3 regions of the Kitasatospora sp. NPDC023176 genome follow, and region 3 is predicted to be linked to each of the others. Evidence: riboswitches for the same ligand, from Rfam matches in the RefSeq annotation. Region 3 holds a riboswitch; each other region holds the start of a gene.
What was found. A riboswitch is a leader RNA that binds a small molecule or an ion and turns the genes downstream of it on or off. The one in region 3 is predicted to bind cyclic di-AMP.
Positions count from the first base shown of each region.

Region 1 (6,025 bases), on a different contig from region 3:
TCCGCACCGGGCTGCGCAAGGGCCGGACGCTGACCGGCGCCTGGCTGTGGGTGGTCGCCGTGCCGCTGCTCGGCCCGATGATCTACAACCGCTTCGACCTCCTGGTCACCGCCCTCGCCCTGGCCGGTCTGCTCGCGCTGATCCGCCGCCCGGCCATCGGCGGGCTGCTGCTGGGCCTGGGCGGCATCGTCAAGGTCTGGCCGCTGCTCGGCCTGATCGGCACCCCGTCCGGCCGCCGCACCCGCCGCTCCTGGACGCTGGCCGCCGCCACCGCCGTCTCGGTGGGCTTCCTGCTCGCGGCCGGGATGAACGGCGCCTTCGGCTTCCTGGCCTTCCAGGGCGCCCGCGGCATCGAGGTCGAGTCGGTCGGCGCACTGCCGCTGCACCTGTCCCGGCTGGCCGGCGGCTGGGACGGCAAGGTCACCATGAACTACGGCTCCCCCGAGATGCTCGGGCCGTGGGTCAGCGTGATCAGCAAGGTGATGATGGCCGGCACCGTGCTGGGCTTCCTCTGGCTGCTGCTGTGGCGCTTCACCGCCCGCCGCCGCAACGCCGCCACCATGTACGACGCGGCGCTGTGCGCGCTGCTGATCTTCGTGGTGACCAGCCGGGTGATCAGCCCGCAGTACCTGGTCTGGCTGGTCGGCGTCGCCGCGGTCTGCCTGACCGTGCGCGGCACCAGCCAGCGGCCGGTGGCGCTGCTGATCCTGCTGGCCTGCCCGCTCACCCTGCTCGAGTTCCCGACGATGTTCACCCAGGTCCTCAACAGCGAGCCGCTGGCGGTCACCGTGCTGGGCCTGCGCAACCTGCTGCTGCTGACCGCCACCGTGCTCTCCTGCGTCCGGCTCTGGCGCTCCACCCGCGCCCCGGCGCCGCTGCCGCCCACCGTGGTGCTGGCCGAGCCGCCGGCGCTGCCGCCCGCCTCCGCCTACCCGGTGCGCCCGGGCATCGCGTACGAGCAGGACCTCCTGGACGGCATCGACCACCCGGCCGGCCGCTAGGCCCTGTCCGGCCCGGGGGCCTTCAGCCCTGGCTCTTCAGGGCTTCCACCTCGGCCAGCCAGAGCCCGGTGAACTCGGCCAGCCCGACGCCCAGTTCGCCGCGCAGCAGCCGGTCGACGCGGTGCTCGCGGTCCTCGCCCTGTCCGTCGCCCGCGCCGACCGCCCGGTAGAAGTCGACCAGCCGCCCGGTCCCGTACCGGCGGGCGATCAGGTCGCAGGCCAGCCAGGACTGCTCGTAGGCCTGGGCGATGCCGGTGGCGCCCGCGGCGAAGTCCCCGTCGGCGGGCAGCGCGGTGGGCAGCTTCCCGGCCGCGACGTCCCGGGCCAGCTCGGGAGCGATCTGCTGCGGGCGGCGGCCGGACTCGCGGTAGGCGGTCCAGTCGGCGACGCCCTCGGAGAGCCACAGCGGGGTCCAGGCCCGGGTGTCGGCCCGGGTGGCGACATGGGTGGCCTCGTGGGTGACGACCACCTGCCGGCCGAAGCCGCTGAGCCGCCCGAACGCCTCGGGGTTGATCACCACCCGGTCCGCCGGGGTGTGCCAGGGCGCGCCGGGGGCGGCCACGGTGACCGCCGCCATGCCCGTCCAGCCCGCCGGGTCGGCTTCCAGCAGCCGGGCGAACTGCGGCTCGGTGGCGGGCAGTTCGAGCAGCAGCCGGCCGGGCCAGGCACTGCCCCAGACCGCGTTGACGGCCGGCACGGCGCTGTCCCCCACCGCGACCAGCCCGGCCGGGTCGGGCCCGCCGGCGAGGCCGAGCACCAGGCAGTGGGCGCCCGGGGCGGTACGGGCCGGGCCGAGGTCCCACAGCGCCGGGGGCCCGCCGGTGCCCTCCTCCCGATCGACCCGCCAGCCGCCCGGGTCCCGGACCAGCTCGATCCGGCGCGGGTACACCACGGGGTACTCGTCGTACCCGCTGATCCGCACGGCCAGTTCGACGGAGCCGGTCAGCCGGTCCGGTCCGCCGGCCGGCGACAGCACCAGGTTGCGGTACGTCGCCTCGGCCCCCGTCAGCCCCGACCAGACGGGCAGCGAGCGCGCCCGCGCCGCCAGCAGCCCGGCGACCTCGCCCCGCAGGTCGCCGGCCCGCCCGTCGGGCACCGCCACCGGGGCGGCCGGCGGCAGCGACAGCTGGGCCAGTCCGCCGGCGGCCAGCAGCAGCGCACCGCGCCGGGACAGCACGCGGCGGGCCGGGTCTATCGGGTGGGGGCCGTCCGGCCCGGTGGGCGTCGCGCTCAGAGCCGGACCACTCCCGAGACCGGCATCGCGTTGACGCTCTCGTACCGGACCTTGGCACCCGGGTACGGCGCGTGCACCATCACCCCGCCGCCGGCGTACATCCCGACGTGGTGCATGTCCCGGTAGAAGATCACCAGGTCTCCCGGCCGTGCTTCGGAGAGGTTGATCCGCTGCCCGGCGTACGCCTGGGCCTGCGAGGTCCGCGGCAGGGTCACTCCGGCCTGCCGCCAGCTGTAGTACATCAGACCGGAGCAGTCGAAGGCACGGGGTCCGGTGGATCCGTAGACGTAGGGCGAGCCGATCATCCGCACCGCGGCGGCCAGCGCGGCGGCCCCGCGCTCGGAGGCGGCCGGGGCGCTGCCGAGGTCCAGCCGGTCGGTGCCGCGGGTGGCGCGCTGTTCGGCGTCCCGGGCGTCCTGGGCGACCATCCGGGTCCGCTCGGCGACGCCCAGGCTGTTGAGCAGCTTCTGGGCCTTGGTCAGCCGTTGCTGGATCTGCTGCTTGTTCTCGGCCAGCGAGCGGCGGGCCTGGTCCAGTTCGGCGAGCTTGGCCGCGGTCTCGGTGCGGCGCTGGTCGAGCCCGCGCTGACGGGTGACCAGCTCGTGCAGGGTCTCCTGCTGACGTTCGGCGGCCTGGCCGAGGGTCCGGGCGCGGGCGAGGTAGCCCTCGGGGTCGGTGGAGAGCATCAGCTGGGCGGTCTGGGCCATCCCGCCGCTCCGGTACTCGGCCCCGGCCACCGTGGCGAGGTCCCCGCGCAGCTGGTTGAGCTGGTCCTGGGCGGCGGCGACCTCGCCCTGCAGGATCGTGGTCTCGCCGAGGAGCCGCTTCTGCGCCTCCTGGGCGGCGTTGTACTTCTCCGACGCCTGCTCGGCCTCGTCGTACAGCTGCTCGACCTGGGCCTTGACGTCCTTGCGGTCGGGCGCGTCCGGCGCTCCGGGGGCGGCCTGGGCACTGCCGGCGGTCGCCACGCCCAGGGCCGTGGTGGCGGCCGCGGTCAGTACCAGCGCACGGGCGAGCAGTTGGGAACGACGGTGCACGGGCATGTCGGCAGCGGCTCCATTCCTGCGGCGCGGCCCCGCGGCCGCGCCCTGCTGGGCGGCCGTCGAGCGGGAGTCCGGTGGCAGACGTTAGCGAGTCCGGGCAAGCGAGTCCAAACCCCTCCGGACCCGAATATTTGACCCCTATTCGGACATCAGGCCGAGCCGCCGGAAAAGCCGCAGGCCCGGCCCCCCGTGGCGGAGGACCGGGCCCGTGAACCTTCGAGCGGGGATCAGACCCGGACGATGGAGGCCAGCGGCATGTTGGAGACGGCCTCGTAGCGGACCGACGCACCCGGCTTGGGAGCGTGCAGCACCTGGCCGTTGCCGGCGTAGATGCCGACGTGGTGGGCGTCGCCGTAGAAGATCAGCATGTCGCCGGGCTGGGCCTGGGAGATGTCCGAGCCGATCCGGGTGCCGGCGCCCGCCTGCTCCTGGGAGGTGCGCGGCAGCGACACGCCGGCCTGGTTGAACGCCCAGACCATCAGGCCGGAGCAGTCGAAGGAGCCGGGGCCGGTGGCGCCCCAGACGTACGGGCTGCCGACCTTGGTGGCGGCGGCGGCCAGCGCGGCCGCGCCGTGCGAGCTGCCCGGGGCGATCTTGACCGGCGCGGAGGCGGCGCCCGCGCCGATGTCGCTGCGGCTGCTGTCGCGCGAGGCGCGGTCCGAGCTGGCGGGCTGGGCGGCCTTCGCGGCGGCGTCCGCCTTGGCCTTGGCGTCGGCGGCGGCCTTGTCCTCGGCCGCCTTGATCGCCTGGCGCTCCTGCTCGGTCAGCGTGTTGAGCAGGTCCTGGGCCGCCTTCAGCTTGGTCTGGACCTCGTCCTTGGAGGCCTTCAGCTGGGTGGTGGTGGCCTCCAGCTCGGCGAGCTTGCCCTGGGCCTCGGTACGGTCCTGGTCCAGCTTGCGCTGCTGGTCCTGGAGCTGCTTCAGCTGGTTCTTCTGGGTGCTGCCGGCCTGGTTGAGCGCACCGGCCTGGCTGAGGAAGTTGTCCGGACTGGAGGAGAGCATCAGCTGGACGGTCGGGGATATGCCGCCGTTGCGGTACTGCTCGCCCGCGATCTCGGCGAGGCCGCCCTGGAGGTCGGTCACCTGCGCCTGCTGCCGGGCCACCTGGTCCTGCATGCCGGAGACCTGCTTCTCCAGCTCCTGCTGCTTCTCCTGGGCGGCGTTGTACTTCTCGGTCGCCTGCTCGGCCTGGTTGTTGAGCTGGTCGACCTGCTCCTTGACCTGGTCCTTGGTCGGCTGCGGGTCGGCGTGCGCGCCGGACTGCGCGGAGAGCGCGACGGCCGCGGCGGCGAAGCCGGTCAGGATCGAGACACGAGCGCGACTGGCGGGCTTGGGACGACGATGGGACGCCACGAAGGCGGGCTCCTTCTTCCTACGTCCGCCTACCGGGTGAGCTGACGGGTTCGGGCCGGAAGCATGCCCTACGACGCCTCACCGGCCTCACCTACGGCCGACCTGGCGCCGATTCACCCCGGAGGAACGTGGTTCCCCGGCTCCGCTCCGCAGCACCCCCGACTACTGGGCTCCCCTGTCGGGCAGTCGCTTCGACCTGCCCCGCTGTTTCGCGAACTCGGCGGTAACCACCGCCGCCACCCGGGCTGGGTGATCGACAGTGCGGTGGTTCGGAGCATGACCCTAGTAACTGAACCGTGATCCGTTCAAATCCTTGTCAGAAAAAAGACGGAAGATTACCCATGTTCTTTTGTGAAAATGACTGATGGTGATCAGTTCCGCACGCAAAGCTGATCAGGTCTCACGAGTCAGCCACGGAACGGACAAGCCGAAGCGCCACCCTCCGACCGGAGGGTGGCGCGGATCACACGGCCGGAACGGGCCCCGACGGCGTGTCGGCCCGTCAGATCCGGCGGATGGTGTTGATCGGCATCGCGTCGGCCTTCATCACCTTCACCACGTCACCGGTGTGCGGCGCGTGGACCACCATGCCGTTGCCGATGTACATCGCGACGTGGTGCATGTCCCCGCCGTAGATCACCAGGTCGCCCGGCTGAGCCGTGGCCAGCGTCACCGCGGTCCCGATGTGGCCCTGCTCCTGCGAGGTGCGCGGCAGCGAGACGCCGGCCTGGCCGTACGCCCAGACCATCAGGCCCGAGCAGTCGAAGGTGCTCGACCCGGTGGCGCCCCAGACGTACGGCGAACCCTGCTTGCTCATCGCCTTGGCCACGGCCACGGCCGCGTAGCCGCTGGCCGGCGGCAGGTTGCTGAGGTCGACCCGGTCGGCGCCGCGCGAGGCGCGGTCGTCCTGCTGCTGCTGGGCCCGCAGCGCGGCGCGGTCGGCGGCGCTGAGCGAGTTCAGCAGGTCCTGGGCGGCCTTCAGCTTCGTGTTGACGTCCGCCTTGGCCTGGTTCAGGTCCTTGGTGGTGGAGTCCAGCGAGGCCAGTACGGCGGCCGCCTCGGCCTTCTCCTGGTCCAGCCGGCGCTGCTGGTCGAGCAGGCCCTTGAGCGCCTCGGTCTGACTGGTGCTGGCCTGCTGGACGCTCGACGCCTTCTCCAGGTAGCCCGACGGGTCGGAGGAGAGCATCAGCTGGACGGACGGGTCGATGCCGCCGGTGCGGTACTGCTCGCCGGCGACCTGGGCCAGGCCGGTCTGCAGCTGACTCATCTGGTCCTGGCTGCGGGCCACCTGATCCTGCAGCTGGTCGGCCTGCTTGCGGAGCTGGTCGGCGCGCTCCTTGGCGCCGTTGTACTTCTCCGCCGCCTGCTCCTGGTCCTGCTGGAGCTGGTCGATCT
Region 1 is NZ_JBVHIP010000015.1:70,797-76,821, reverse strand. Features, by position in the region: gene ACZ3YL_RS21330 (glycosyltransferase 87 family protein) at 1-1,001, shown strand, start outside; gene ACZ3YL_RS21325 (hypothetical protein) at 1,024-2,178, opposite strand; gene ACZ3YL_RS21320 (C40 family peptidase) at 2,232-3,278, opposite strand; gene ACZ3YL_RS21315 (NlpC/P60 family protein) at 3,506-4,630, opposite strand; cyclic di-AMP (ydaO/yuaA leader) riboswitch at 4,641-4,795, opposite strand; gene ACZ3YL_RS21310 (C40 family peptidase) at 5,133-6,025, opposite strand, start outside.
Region 1: linked by a shared signal. The riboswitch ahead of ACZ3YL_RS21315 (NlpC/P60 family protein) and the one ahead of ACZ3YL_RS00070 (transglycosylase family protein) in region 3 are both predicted to bind cyclic di-AMP.

Region 2 (6,025 bases), on a different contig from region 3:
CGGTCAGCGGTGCGACCAGCAGGGTCATCCCCGAGCCCATCACCGCGACGGCGGGCAGCACGTCCACCCAGTAGGAGGAGCCGGGGCCGATGCGCAGCATCAGCAGCACCCCGGCGGCGCACAGCAGCGGGCCGACGGTGAGCGGGAGGCGCGGGCCGATCCGCTTGCCGAGGCGACCGGCGCGCGCGGACAGGGTCAGCATCAGCACCGTGATGGGCACCAGGGCGAAGCCGGAGACCAGCGGGGAGAACCCGGAGACGATCTGAAGCTGCACCACCAGCAGGAAGAACACCCCGCTGAACGCCGCGTAGACGCAGAGGGTGACCAGGTTCACGGCGGTGAACAGCCGGGAGGAGAACAGTCCGAGCGGCAGCATCGGATAGGGCGAGCGCCGCTCGACAGTCACGAAGGCGGCGCCCAGCAGCAGGCCGATCGCGCCGGTGACCCAGACGGCGGGGGACAGGCCCTCCCCGGCGGCGGTGAGCGCGTAGGTGATCGCGCCGAGGGCGAGCGCGGCGAGCAGCGCGCCGGGCACGTCGAAGCGGCCGGTCGCGGACTCGTCCCGGCTCTCCGGGACGTAACGGGAGGTCACCGCGATGACGGCGGCGGCCAGCGGCAGGTTCAGCAGGAAGATCCAGCGCCAGCCGGGGCCGTCCACCAGCCAGCCGCCGAGGAAGGGGCCGACGGCTGCCGACACCCCGCCCAGGCCGGACCACAGGCCCACCGCCGCCGAGCGGTCGTCCGGGTGGAAGACGGCCTGGAGCATGGCGAGCGAGCCCGGGGTGAGCAGCGCCCCGCCGATGCCCTGGACGGCGCGGGCGGCGATCAGCACGTGGATGGTCGGGGCGGCGGCGCAGGCCGCGGACGCGGCGGCGAACCAGACCACGCCGATGAGGAAGACCCGGCGCCGCCCGTAGCGGTCGCCGAGGGCGCCGCCGAGCAGGATCAGGCCCGCCAGGGTGAGCAGATAGGCGTTCAGGGTCCATTGCAGGGAGGCGAGGGAGGCGCCGAGGTCGGCGCCGATCCGGGGGAGGGCGACGTTCACCACGGTGCCGTCGAGCATCGCCATGCTGGAGCCGAGCACCGTTGCCAGGAGAACCCAGCGACCCTGCGCGGTGCCCAGGCGCAGAGTTCCTGCTTGAGAGGTGGCCACCGGCTGATCCTGCGCCCGCCGGGGTGTACGTGACAAGGGTCACCGGGTGGTGTGTCGGCCCGTGGCGGTTCGTGACCGGACGATCGCGCAGGGGTGGCCTGGTCGGCGCAGGGTGCTGGATCAGTGGCACGGGGTGAATGGATTGTGCACGTACGGTGCAGCGGATCATTCGGAGGGTGACCACTGCGCCGGGATTGGTTGCCGATTCAAGAGATCGACATTGCTTCACCTGAACGGATGAGTTTTAGTTCAGCGACCGCCCGGCCAGCCCGGACGGATCCACCGGGTGGAACGCCGAGTCCTGCCGCTGCCCGGTGGCTCGCACCGAACTCTGTACGGCAGGAGCGGGGGACCCACAGGTAAGTCGCCGGACCGGAGTTCGCGCCTCTTCAGGGCGTGGACGACCAGGACCGGCTTGGGGTGAAGCCGCGCATGCGGCCGGGCAACTCCAGCCCGAACCCGACAGCTCACCTCGCAGGCGTCGGAGAGGAAAATTCCATGCCTGCACAGGCTCGTCGTATCGCCCTGCCCCGTGCCGCCCGGATCGGCATCGCCACCGCCGTCACCGGCGCCTCGTTCGTCCTGCCGCTCGTGACCGCGATGGGCGCCCAGGCGGACACCTCCCCGGCTGCTCCGGCCGCCTCGACCGCTTCGGTCGCCTCGGTCGCTTCGCAGGACGCCGCTCCGGCCGCCGGGCACCAGAGCTACCGCGTCATCAGTGGCGACACCCTCTCGAAGATCGCCGACATCAAGGACGTCCAGGGCGGCTGGCACGCGCTGTACGAGCAGAACCGCTCGGTGGTCGGGGCCAACCCGAACCTGATCTTCCCGGGCCAGCAGCTGGCCCTCGTGGGCCACGCGGCTGACGCCGCGAAGCCCGCCGCGCCCGCCGCGCCCGCCGCCCCGGCGAAGCCGGCCGCTGCTCCGGCCACCCAGGACGCCTCCGCCGCCGCGGACACCCAGGTGCAGGTCCAGACCGAGGCCGCCAAGCCGGGCGCCCAGCTGCAGACCCAGGTGCAGACCGCCGCCCCGGCCCAGGCCGTCACCGCCGCCCCGGTCGCCGTCACCACCGGTTTCGTCGCCCCGCTCGCCAACCCGGTGCTGGGCGAGGCCTACGGCGTGGCCGGCTCGATGTGGGCCTCCGGCCACCACACCGGCCAGGACTTCATCGCCTCCACCGGCACCCCGCTGCGCGCCGTCGCCAAGGGTGTCGTGGTGAAGGCCGCCAACGACGGCGCCTACGGCAACGAGGTCGAGATCAAGCTCGCCGACGGCAAGTACGCGCAGTACGCGCACCTGTCCTCGATCGGCGTGAAGGTCGGCCAGAGCGTCACCACCGGCCAGCAGCTGGGCCTCTCCGGTGCGACCGGCAACGTGACCGGCCCGCACCTGCACTTCGAGATCCGCACCGGTCCGGAGTACGGCTCGGACATCGACCCGGTCGCCTACCTGCGGGCGCACGGCGTCGCGCTCTGATCCCTGGTCCCTTCCACGGGACCGTGTGAACCACCGCTGATGCGGGGCGAATCGACCGCCCGGGATGGTCATGTCGGGTGACCGCTCGACCGGGTGATCGCCGCAGCAGTGGACCTGGGCGCGGGACACGCCCACGGCCGGCCCGGCCGCACGGGACAAGCTCTCGTACGGCCGGGCCGGCCACCGCCGTTTCCGGTCCGTGGCGGTGTTCGGGGCCTCGAACGCGCCGTCAACCCGTCGGCTTCGTCGGATCATCAGCCGTACTCCGGGGCGGCCGTCGGCGCGCGATCCTGTCGGTCAGTCAGTGCCCGGCCGGTTCGGCGGGCGGCAGTGTCCGGGTGGACGAGGAGGCCGGATGACCGTCCGGAGCGGGGACGCGGTCGGTTCCGCCGGTGAGCGGGCCGGGCCGGGCGGGGTCGACCGGCTGAAGGCGGACTCGGTCGGCCTGGCGGGCGTGGTGTTCATGGCGGTCGCCACCGCGGCCCCGATCACCGCGATGACCGGGAACCTGCCGATCGTCATCGGGCAGGGCAACGGGGTCGGCGCGCCGGCCGCGTACGTCCTGGCGACCGCGGTGCTCACGGTGTTCTCGGTCGGGTACGTGGCGATGGCCCGGCACATCACGGCGGCCGGGGCGTTCTACGGCTACGTCTCGCACGGGCTCGGCCGGGTGGTCGGGATGGCCTCGGGGATGCTCGCGCTGCTGGCCTACATGATCTTCGAGGCCTCGGTCATCGGCTTCTTCGCGTACTCGCTGCGCGGGCTGGTCCGGTCGCAGCTGGGCGTGGACCTCGGCTGGGGCTGGTACGCGGTGCTCGGGATGACGGCGATCGGGGTGATGGCCTGGTTCGACCTGCATCTGACGGCGAAGGTGCTCGGGGTGGCGCTGGTGCTGGAGCTGGTGGTGCTGGGCGCGGTCTCGCTGGCCGTGCTGGTCTCCGGTGGCGGGCCGGACGGGATCGTCGGCGAGGCCGTGAACCCGTTGAACGGGCTCAGGGGAGCGGGGAGTTCGGGACCGGCGGCGGCCGGGTTGGGACTGTTCTTCGCGTTCTGCTCCTGGGTCGGCTTCGAGTCGACGGCGATGTACGGCGAGGAGTCGCGGGACCCGAAGCGGGTGGTGCCGCGGGCCACCATGGTGTCGGTGATCGGGATCGGGCTGTTCTACGTCTTCGTGTCCTGGATGATCCTGTCCGGCAACGGAGTCGAGCACGCGATCGCGGTGGCGAGCGGGGCGGTGCCGGGCAAGGACGGGAACAGCCTGTTCCTCGATCCGCTCGGCGCACACCTGGGCAGCTGGGCGGTCACGGTGTTCCAATGGCTGGTCGTCACCGGCTCGTTCGCCTGTGCGATGGCCTTCCACCAGTGCGCCGCACGGTACTTGTACGCGATCGGGCGGGAGGGGCTGCTGCACCCGGCGCTCGGCCGGACCCATCCGCGGCACGGTTCGCCGTACGTCGCCTCGGTCGCGCAGTCGGTGATCGCGGCCGGGCTGGTGTTGGCGTTCCTGGCGGCGGGGATGGACCCGTACGTCCATCTGTACACGCTGCTGGCGCTGTTGGGGACGATGGCGATCCTGGTGGTGCAGACGCTGTGCTCCTTCGCGGTGGTGGGGTACTTCCACGTGCAGGGCCGGCACCCGGAGACCGCGCACTGGTGCCGGACGCTGCTCGCGCCGCTGGCCGGCGGGGTGGCGATGGGCGCGGTGGTGGCGCTGCTGGTGGTCAACCGGGGTGCGGCGGCCGGAGCGGCGGCGGGCACCCTGCTGTTCCGGCTGACCCCGTACCTGGTGATCGGGGTGTTCCTGGGCGGGATCGGGACGGCGCTGGTGCTGCGGCGCCGGCGGCCGGAGCTGTACGCGCGGATGGGGCGGATCGTGCTGGAGGACGCGGCGGAGCGGTGAGCGGTCAGCGCCGGCGGGCGGGCAGGTCGTGCTCGGCGGCGGTGAGCAGCTCGTGCATCCGGTGGCCGAAGTCCTCGGTGTCGTCGGCGGGTTGGGGGAAGACCAGGCGGACGTCGCGGTGGCCGTGCGAGTAGTCCAGGCGCAGCACCAGGCCGTGGCGGTCCAGGGCGAGCGGGCGGACGGCCGGCCGGTGGGTGAGCAGGGCCGGGTCGAGCAGGCGGGTGAGCAGGTCGAGGGCGTCGGCGTGGTCGTCGGCCAGGTGGGTGAGCAGGGCGGCCTCGTGCCGGGCCAGCGGGTCGGGGGTGGCGAGGGCGAGCTCGGCGGCGGTGAGCGCGTTGGTGCCGTACGGGGTGGCGAGGACGGCGTGGGCGACGTCGACGCGCAGGTGGACGCCGAGGCCGTCGTCGGTGAGGTGGGCCAGGTGCAGCCGGCCGGCCAGGGTGAGCCGGGCGCGGATCCGGTCGCGGACGGCGACGGGGGAGACATCGGTGACGTCGAGCACGACGGCCAGGCCGTCGGTGGCGCCGGCGGCGGCCGCGGTGAGCGGGGCGTCGAGCGGGACGCGCAGGCGCAGTCGGGAGCCGTGGACGGAGACCGGGGTGTCCAGCTCGTGGTGCTCGCCGAGGGCGCGCACGGTGAGTGAGGAGGTCGCGCTGAGCAGGCTGTGGACCCGGTCGGCGGTGGTGGGCTCGGGCACCTGGGCGTCGCCGGTGGGCAGGCTCATGGACGGACCTCCTGTTAGTTAGGTGAGCCTAACCTAATGTCCGGGTGGGGGTGTGGCAAGTGCGGCGAGGGCCCGGACGCGCGGTGGCGTCCGGGCCTCGGGGGCGTTGGCGGTGGGTCAGGAGACGACGGCCTGGGCGTCGATCTCCACCAGCATCGGCTCCTGCGGCAGTTCGACGAAGACGGTGGTCCGGCAGGGCTTCACGCCGCCCGGCTCGATGTTCTCGTCGATGAACTCGGCGTAGACCTCGTTCATCAGCGGGAAGTCGGCGCGCTTGGTGAGGTAGACGCGGAACATCACCACGTCCTCGATGGTGGCGCCGCCGGCCTCGACGATGGCCTTGACGTTCTCCAGCGTGCGGCGGGTCTGGGCCTTCACATCGCCGTGGTGGAGGTACTCGCCGGTGGCCGGGTCCTGCGGGCCCTGGCCGGAGACCTGCAGGATCGGGCCCTTGCGGACGCCCTGGGAGAACATCCAGGCGGGGGCCGGGGCGCCGTCGGTGCGGATCTCGAACTTGTCGGAGTCCATGGGGTTCCTTACGTGCGGTTGGTGACGGTCCGTCAGGATTGTTCGGGGCGGCCGCAGTCGGCCGAAACGGCGCGGGCGGTGGCGAGCAGCTGCGGCAGGAGGTCCAGCACCTGCTCGTACGGGAGGAGGACGTCCGGGACGGAGATCGACGCGGCGGCGACGACCCGGCCGCTGGCGTCCCGGATCGGGGCGGCCACGCAGTTGATGAAGGCCTCGTGCTCGGCGTGGTCCTGCGCCCAGCCCT
Region 2 is NZ_JBVHIP010000025.1:104,805-110,829, reverse strand. Features, by position in the region: gene ACZ3YL_RS28970 (MFS transporter) at 1-1,069, opposite strand, end outside; cyclic di-AMP (ydaO/yuaA leader) riboswitch at 1,466-1,649, shown strand; gene ACZ3YL_RS28965 (M23 family metallopeptidase) at 1,652-2,629, shown strand; gene ACZ3YL_RS28960 (APC family permease) at 2,985-4,529, shown strand; gene ACZ3YL_RS28955 (DUF2470 domain-containing protein) at 4,534-5,253, opposite strand; gene ACZ3YL_RS28950 (RidA family protein) at 5,371-5,781, opposite strand; gene ACZ3YL_RS28945 (IclR family transcriptional regulator) at 5,814-6,025, opposite strand, start outside.
Region 2: linked by a shared signal. The riboswitch ahead of ACZ3YL_RS28965 (M23 family metallopeptidase) and the one ahead of ACZ3YL_RS00070 (transglycosylase family protein) in region 3 are both predicted to bind cyclic di-AMP.

Region 3 (6,025 bases):
GAGGGCTTCACGGCCGCGATGCGCGAGCTGCTCGGGCACAGCCAGGAGCAGGCCGAGGGCCTCGTCCACCACACGCTGTTCAGCGTGGAGGGCGGCCACGCGGCGGCCGGCGCGCTGCTCGACAAGGGCTGCACGGCGATCGTCTGCGGGAGCGACATGATGGCGCTCGGGGCGATCCGGGCGGTGCGCCAGCGCGGGCTGTCGGTGCCGCAGGACGTGTCGGTGGTCGGTTTCGACGACTCGCCGCTGATCGCCTTCACCGAACCGCCGTTGACCACGATCCGGCAGCCGGTCGAGGCGATGGCGACGGCCGCGGTGGACGCCCTGCTGGAGGAGGTCGGCGGGAACGCCGCCCAGCGCGGGGAGTTCATGTTCCAGCCGGAGCTGGTGATGCGGGGCTCGACGGGGGCCCGCGGGCGCTGAGGCCGATGGGCCGGCTTCGTGCGCCGAGGCCGGTGGGCGGTGCCAACTGACGGGCCCCGGAGGGCGGTTGCTCTCCGGGGCCCGTCGGCGTGCCGGTGCGGCCGTCTCGACCGGTCGGCCCGTCCGCTCAGCACTCCTGGACGGCCGGGCGGTCGGCGCCGACCCGCTGCCCGTCGGCCGTACCGGAGAGCAGCATCGCGTCGATCGCGAGGTTCGCGTCGAGCGTGACGGCGACCTGGGCCATGGTGCCTCCTCCTCGGGTGCAGAGCAGCAGCATGCCCCGCGGGCCGGAGTCTGACCATGCGGACGTCGACCTCGCGGATACGCCGAAGCCCCGGGGGAGCGACCAGACTCTCCCGGGGCGGTCGGCTAACGACCGTCAGCCGTCAGGGGTGCGCGGTGAGCGCGGTGTCCTCAGACCCGGCCGGCGAAGTCCGGGGCCCAGTTGGCGATGGTCTGGAGGCGGACGCCCGAGCTCGGGTTGGCGGCCTCGACGTACTGGCCGCCGCCGATGTAGATGGCGACGTGGTAGACGCCGGAGTCCTGGCCGTTGTTCGACCAGAACAGCAGGTCGCCCGGCTGCAGGCTGTCCAGCGAGACGTGGGTGCTGGCGGCGGCCTGGTCGGCGGCGACACGCGGGATGTTGATGCCCGCGGCGCGCAGCGCGGCCTGGGTCAGGCCGGAGCAGTCCCAGCCGCCGTTGCCGGTGCCGCCGTAGACGTACGCCTGGCCGACCTTCGACTGGGCGAAGGAGACCGCGGCGGCCATGCTGCCGGTGGCGGCCTGGGCCGGGGCCGGGGTCTGCGCCTGGGCGGCCGGCTTCGCGGCGGGCTTGGACGCCGGCTTCGAGGCGGTGGACTTGTCCTGGGCCATCGGCTTGGCGTTCACGGCACCGCCGTTCGAGGCCTGGCCGGACTTCTGCGAGCGGTCGAACCAGGTGAAGTCCGAGCCGGACTTGGTGGCGGTGGAGGACTGGTCGGCCTGGGCCGCGCCGCCGTCACCGAAGGTCAGCTGCTCGCCCGGGTAGATGGTGTCCGGGCCCTCGGTCAGGGTGCCGCGGTTGAGCTCGTAGAGCCGCTGCCAGCCGCCCTGGACGTTGTGCTTGTCGGCGATCGAGGACAGCCAGTCGCCGTCGACGACGGTGTAGCCGCCGCCCTGGGCCTGCGCCTGACGCTGCTGCGCCCAGCCGCCGTTGGCGGAGGCGGCCGAGTCGGTGGCGGCGGAGGACGCGGCGGCGGAGTCACTGGAGGCCTGCGCCTGGTCCTGGGCGGGCGCCGCCGGCTTGGCGGGCTTCGCGGCCTGGGCCGGCTTGGTGGCGGGCTTGGCGGTGGCCTTGGCGGTGGTGGAGCCGGCCGAGGTGTCGACGGTCGCCGGGGCGCCGCCCTTGGTCAGACCGGCCTGGACGGAGCAGACCGGCCAGGCGCCGGGGCCCTGCGAGGCGAGGACCTTCTCGGCGATGGCGATCTGCTGGTCCTTGGTGGCCTGGTTGGCCTGCGGTGCGTACGCGGTACCGCCGAAGGCGGCCCAGGTGCTGGAGGTGAACTGCAGGCCGCCGTAGAAGCCGTTGCCGGTGTTGATGCTCCAGTTGCCGGTGCTCTCGCACTGGGCGACCTTGTCCCAGGTGGCGACTGAGGCGGCGTTGGCGGTGCCGGTGGTGAGGCAGGGGACGGTGAGGCCGACGCCGGCGACGCCGAGGGCGGCGATCACGCGACGGGTGCGGCTGGACAGGCGGTTGCCGTTGGAAGGCAGCATGAAGACGCGGTCCTCTCCCACGCCTGCGAGGTGAGCTGTCGGATTCGGGCTGGAGTTGCCCGGCCGCGCTGTGGGCGCGGCTTCACCCCTAGCCCTGGACCGTTCCGGAAAACGGTTCAAGGCGACTTACCTGTGGTTCCCCCGCTCCTGCCGTGATGCGTTTTCGCGCTGCCAGGACATCCGACGGCAGGACTCGGCGTCGCGGATGAACTGGGTCCGTGTGGTCACGAACGGGGAGCACGTTAAGCAGACTTAAGTTAAAACCGCAAATACCTGTGATGCGCATCACGGTTTAGCGAGAAACGCCAAATGGTTCGTAATTCATGATCGCAAATGATCGTTTTCTCGCAATTTCACGATGGATTCCCATAACTGGCTCCGCCTCAGGAATGAAGTGACGGAGCGTTGAAGCGCCATGGGCCGCGCTCGCGAGTCGGGGGAGCTCCAGTGAATCGAGCGCGGGACAACGCGCCGACTATTCATCGACAAATGACACCAGAACGGACATTGCGTCGCATTGACCGCTTAACTCTCCTGCGGGGCAATCCGAACACGTCGAAAGGGCCCGGAACGCAGGTGTTCCGGGCCCTTCGGTGGTGCGGGTGCCACGACGCTCGGTCGCGGGCGCTCCGGCGGGCATCCGCCGGAGCTCAGGAGGTGTCCGTCAGCCCTCCACGGGCCCTTCGCCGGCCGCGTGGGCGCGGCGGGAGCCTTCCCCGGCTCCGGCGGTGGCGGCGGCCTCCTCGGCCTCGGCCAGCTCCTCCGCCGTCGGCGTCGGCAGTGCGGCCAGGTAGGTGGAGGCGATCAGCTGGCCGACCGTCGGGTACGCACCCAGCGGTGCCGCCGACGGGCAGCCGGTCTCCTCGGCGGCCGTGGCGAGCAGCTCGGAGTCCGCCTCCGGGCCGATCACGAGCGGGGCCAGCGCGGGGCGCTGGGAGCCGGTCTCCTTCAGGTGGTTGACGGCGGCGGCGACCGAGCCGGGCACGTCGAGCGCCGCGGAGACGACCGGGACGGCCAGTCGGGCGGCCAGCAGCACACCGGTGATCCCGGCCGCGGCGGCCGCGTCCTCGCCGCCGACGGTGGTCAGGACCACGCCGTCCGCGGCGGTCGCGATGGCGAACAGCCGGGCCCGGTCGGCCCGGGCCAGCCCGGCCTCGGACAGCCGTACGTGGACGGCCTCGGCGAGCAGCGGGTGCGGGCCCAGCGCGGAGGTGACGGTCGCTCCGTACTCCGCGGCGAGGGCGTGAAGCCCGGTCAGGAAGTCGTGCGGGCCGGGCACCAGGGGCACCACGACGGGCATCGGCAGTCCGGCCTCGGCGGCCGCCGCCAGTAGGTCCGCGACGGTGTACTCCTCCGTGCCCCCGGCCGCGGTGCCATCGGTCGGCAGGTAGCCGACCGCGGCCTGGACGCCGGTGTGCTCACTGCGGACGATCGAGAGCAGTTCCTCGACGACCGAGCGGGACTCGGGCCCCGGGGTCGCGGGTACGGCGAGCACCAGGGCCGGCGAGCCGGTGCGGATCTCGGGGCGCTCGGGGCGGCGGTGGCGCCCCCGCGCACGGGAGCCTGGAGTGCGGACGGGCAGTGGCGCGCCCGGGATGGCTGCGGTGCTCATGCCGGAGATCGTAGGACATCTGCCCGTCAGGCCTGCAGTCGGCTGCCGTACGGGTTTCGGGTGGTCGTGGTGCGGAGGCCGTGTTCCTGCCGCGCCGGTCCGGGTGTATTGCCTACAATCCGGACATTCCTCACCCAATCCCCGTTCGGACTCACACGGTTGCCCTGACGTGTGCCGTGGGGCGTCCCGTTGCACGAGAGGTGCGTGAGATGTCTCACAGCCGGAGGGTGGACTGACGGAGGGTCACGGCAGCGCGACTCCCGGCATTCGAAGATCAACATTCAGCGGGGAACCGCTCACGGCCGGTTATGGAAGAACCGTCGATTCCATCGGCTATGTCCGTTTACGTACCGTCAGGGGAAGGGTCCGTGAAGAGTTCGCGGCGACCGGTAAAAGGCCTCGTGCACCTGCAATGTCCCGTGCTGATGCACGTGCACTGGGGCTATCATCGCGTCAAGTGAGGCGTTGTGCCGGACCGGTACGGGGCCGGTCCGTTCGGCGGGTGCCGGGGGCGCCGCGCTGGACGACAACTCCGGAGCTCTTCGGGAGACTTCTATGCACGACTCGCAGGACACGCACGGCTCGAACCACACCTACAACGGGATGGCCGCCGCTGACCTCAAGGGGGTGGTCTGGCAGAAGAGCCGGCACAGCAACTCGCAGGGGAACTGCGTCGAGTTCGCGGCCCTGCCGGGCGGCGACGTGGCGATGCGCAACTCGCGCTTCCCGGACGGTCCGGCGCTCATCTACACCCGGGCCGAGATCGAGGCGCTGCTCCTGGGCGCCAAGGACGGGGAGTTCGACCACCTGGCGGTCTGACCGGCCGCCGGGCCACCATCGGGGGGCCGTCGTGGGTGCTGACACCACGACGGCCTTTGTCTTTGTCCGGTGGCCCTGCCCGGGTTCGGGCGGTCCCGTGACGGACCGTGCGGACCGTGCGGGCTGTGGTGCGGGCCGCGCGGGCCCGGGGCGTCTGAGGCGGGGCGCCGGTACCGCTGCCGGCGCGGGTGTGGGTGCCGGTGCCGAAGCCGTGGGCCGGTCCGGGGCGGACCCCGGCCGATCCGGCGCGGGGCCTGGCTGAAGGGCCCGGGGCCTGGTCCTCCCGGGTCGTCCCTCGGCCGGCCGTGCGCCGTGCGGCGCTAGGCCGAGCGCCGGTGCCGTCCACCGACGTCGACCCGTCCCTCGAGCGCGCGACCGTCGAGTCCGCTGCCGTCGAGCCTGCCGCCGCCCAGCCCGCTGCCGTCGAGTCCGCCGCGAGCCGGTTCGGCCTCGAACATGGCCCAGACCACCTTGCCGCTGCCCAGCGGGTGCCAGCCCCAGGAACGGCTGAACGACTCCACCAGGTGCAGTCCGCGGCCGGATTCGGCGACGAAGTCCGCCTCCCGGGCCACCGGGCCGATGCTGCTGGGATCGCTCACCGCGCAGACCACTTGGGGTGCGCGGTGCACCAGGCTTATTCGGATCGGCAGCCGCCCGTCCGGGGTCGGCTGTGTGGGAAAGTCGTACTCGCCCAGGGCGCCGCCCGACGGGTCGGGCCGTGCGCCGATCGCATGCCGGAGCGCGTTGGTCACGAGTTCCGAGGCCACCAGCGCGACATCGTCGAACAGCTCCATCAGGCCCCAGCGCTGGAGAGCGGTCCGGGCGAAGTCGCGCGCGGTTCTCACGGCTTCGAAGCGAGGAGCGAGCGTGCAGGTGACCACGTGGGGGTCAACTGCCAAAGCCGTACCGGTGCTCATGAAGAGCTCCTCCCATAAGGGGGCGGACACGGCTGGACCCGCCGGGGTCATGCCGGTCACCTCCGACTCGCTCGGCCGCTCGGGCGCCCCTTCGACCAGGCGCGCGCGCACTCGAACGCCCGATGGCGCGGGGGACGCCGCCGGGTCGGTGCACGGAGTCGCGCGTGGGGTCGACGCGGAGCCCGCGGGATTGCCAGGGATGTGCAGGTGCACGTGCACCATGGTGGTGTGCGCTCACTGCAGATGCAAGAGTCGATTCACGTGCAGTCGCACTATTGGCATATGCAAGCGCCGGATGCACGTGCATCCTGGTGTGCGGAGTGTGGAACTGATAGGAACATCCGTCAGTATCGGCACCGTGAGCGCTCAACTGATGGCAGACTGTGCGCTGTTTGCCCTAGGTGGAGGTTTCGACCGCATGACCACAGTTCAGCCGGGCGGCGGCTCGATGGTCCGCCGGATCCTCCTCGGCTCGCAGCTGCGACGCCTGCGTGAGGCGCGC
Region 3 is NZ_JBVHIP010000001.1:10,206-16,230, reverse strand. Features, by position in the region: gene ACZ3YL_RS00075 (LacI family DNA-binding transcriptional regulator) at 1-423, shown strand, start outside; gene ACZ3YL_RS00070 (transglycosylase family protein) at 838-2,175, opposite strand; cyclic di-AMP (ydaO/yuaA leader) riboswitch at 2,183-2,345, opposite strand; gene ACZ3YL_RS00065 (sirohydrochlorin chelatase family protein) at 2,840-3,787, opposite strand; gene ACZ3YL_RS00060 (DUF397 domain-containing protein) at 4,343-4,606, shown strand; partial or broken gene ACZ3YL_RS00055 (ATP-binding protein) at 5,053-5,523, opposite strand; gene ACZ3YL_RS00050 (helix-turn-helix domain-containing protein) at 5,942-6,025, shown strand, end outside.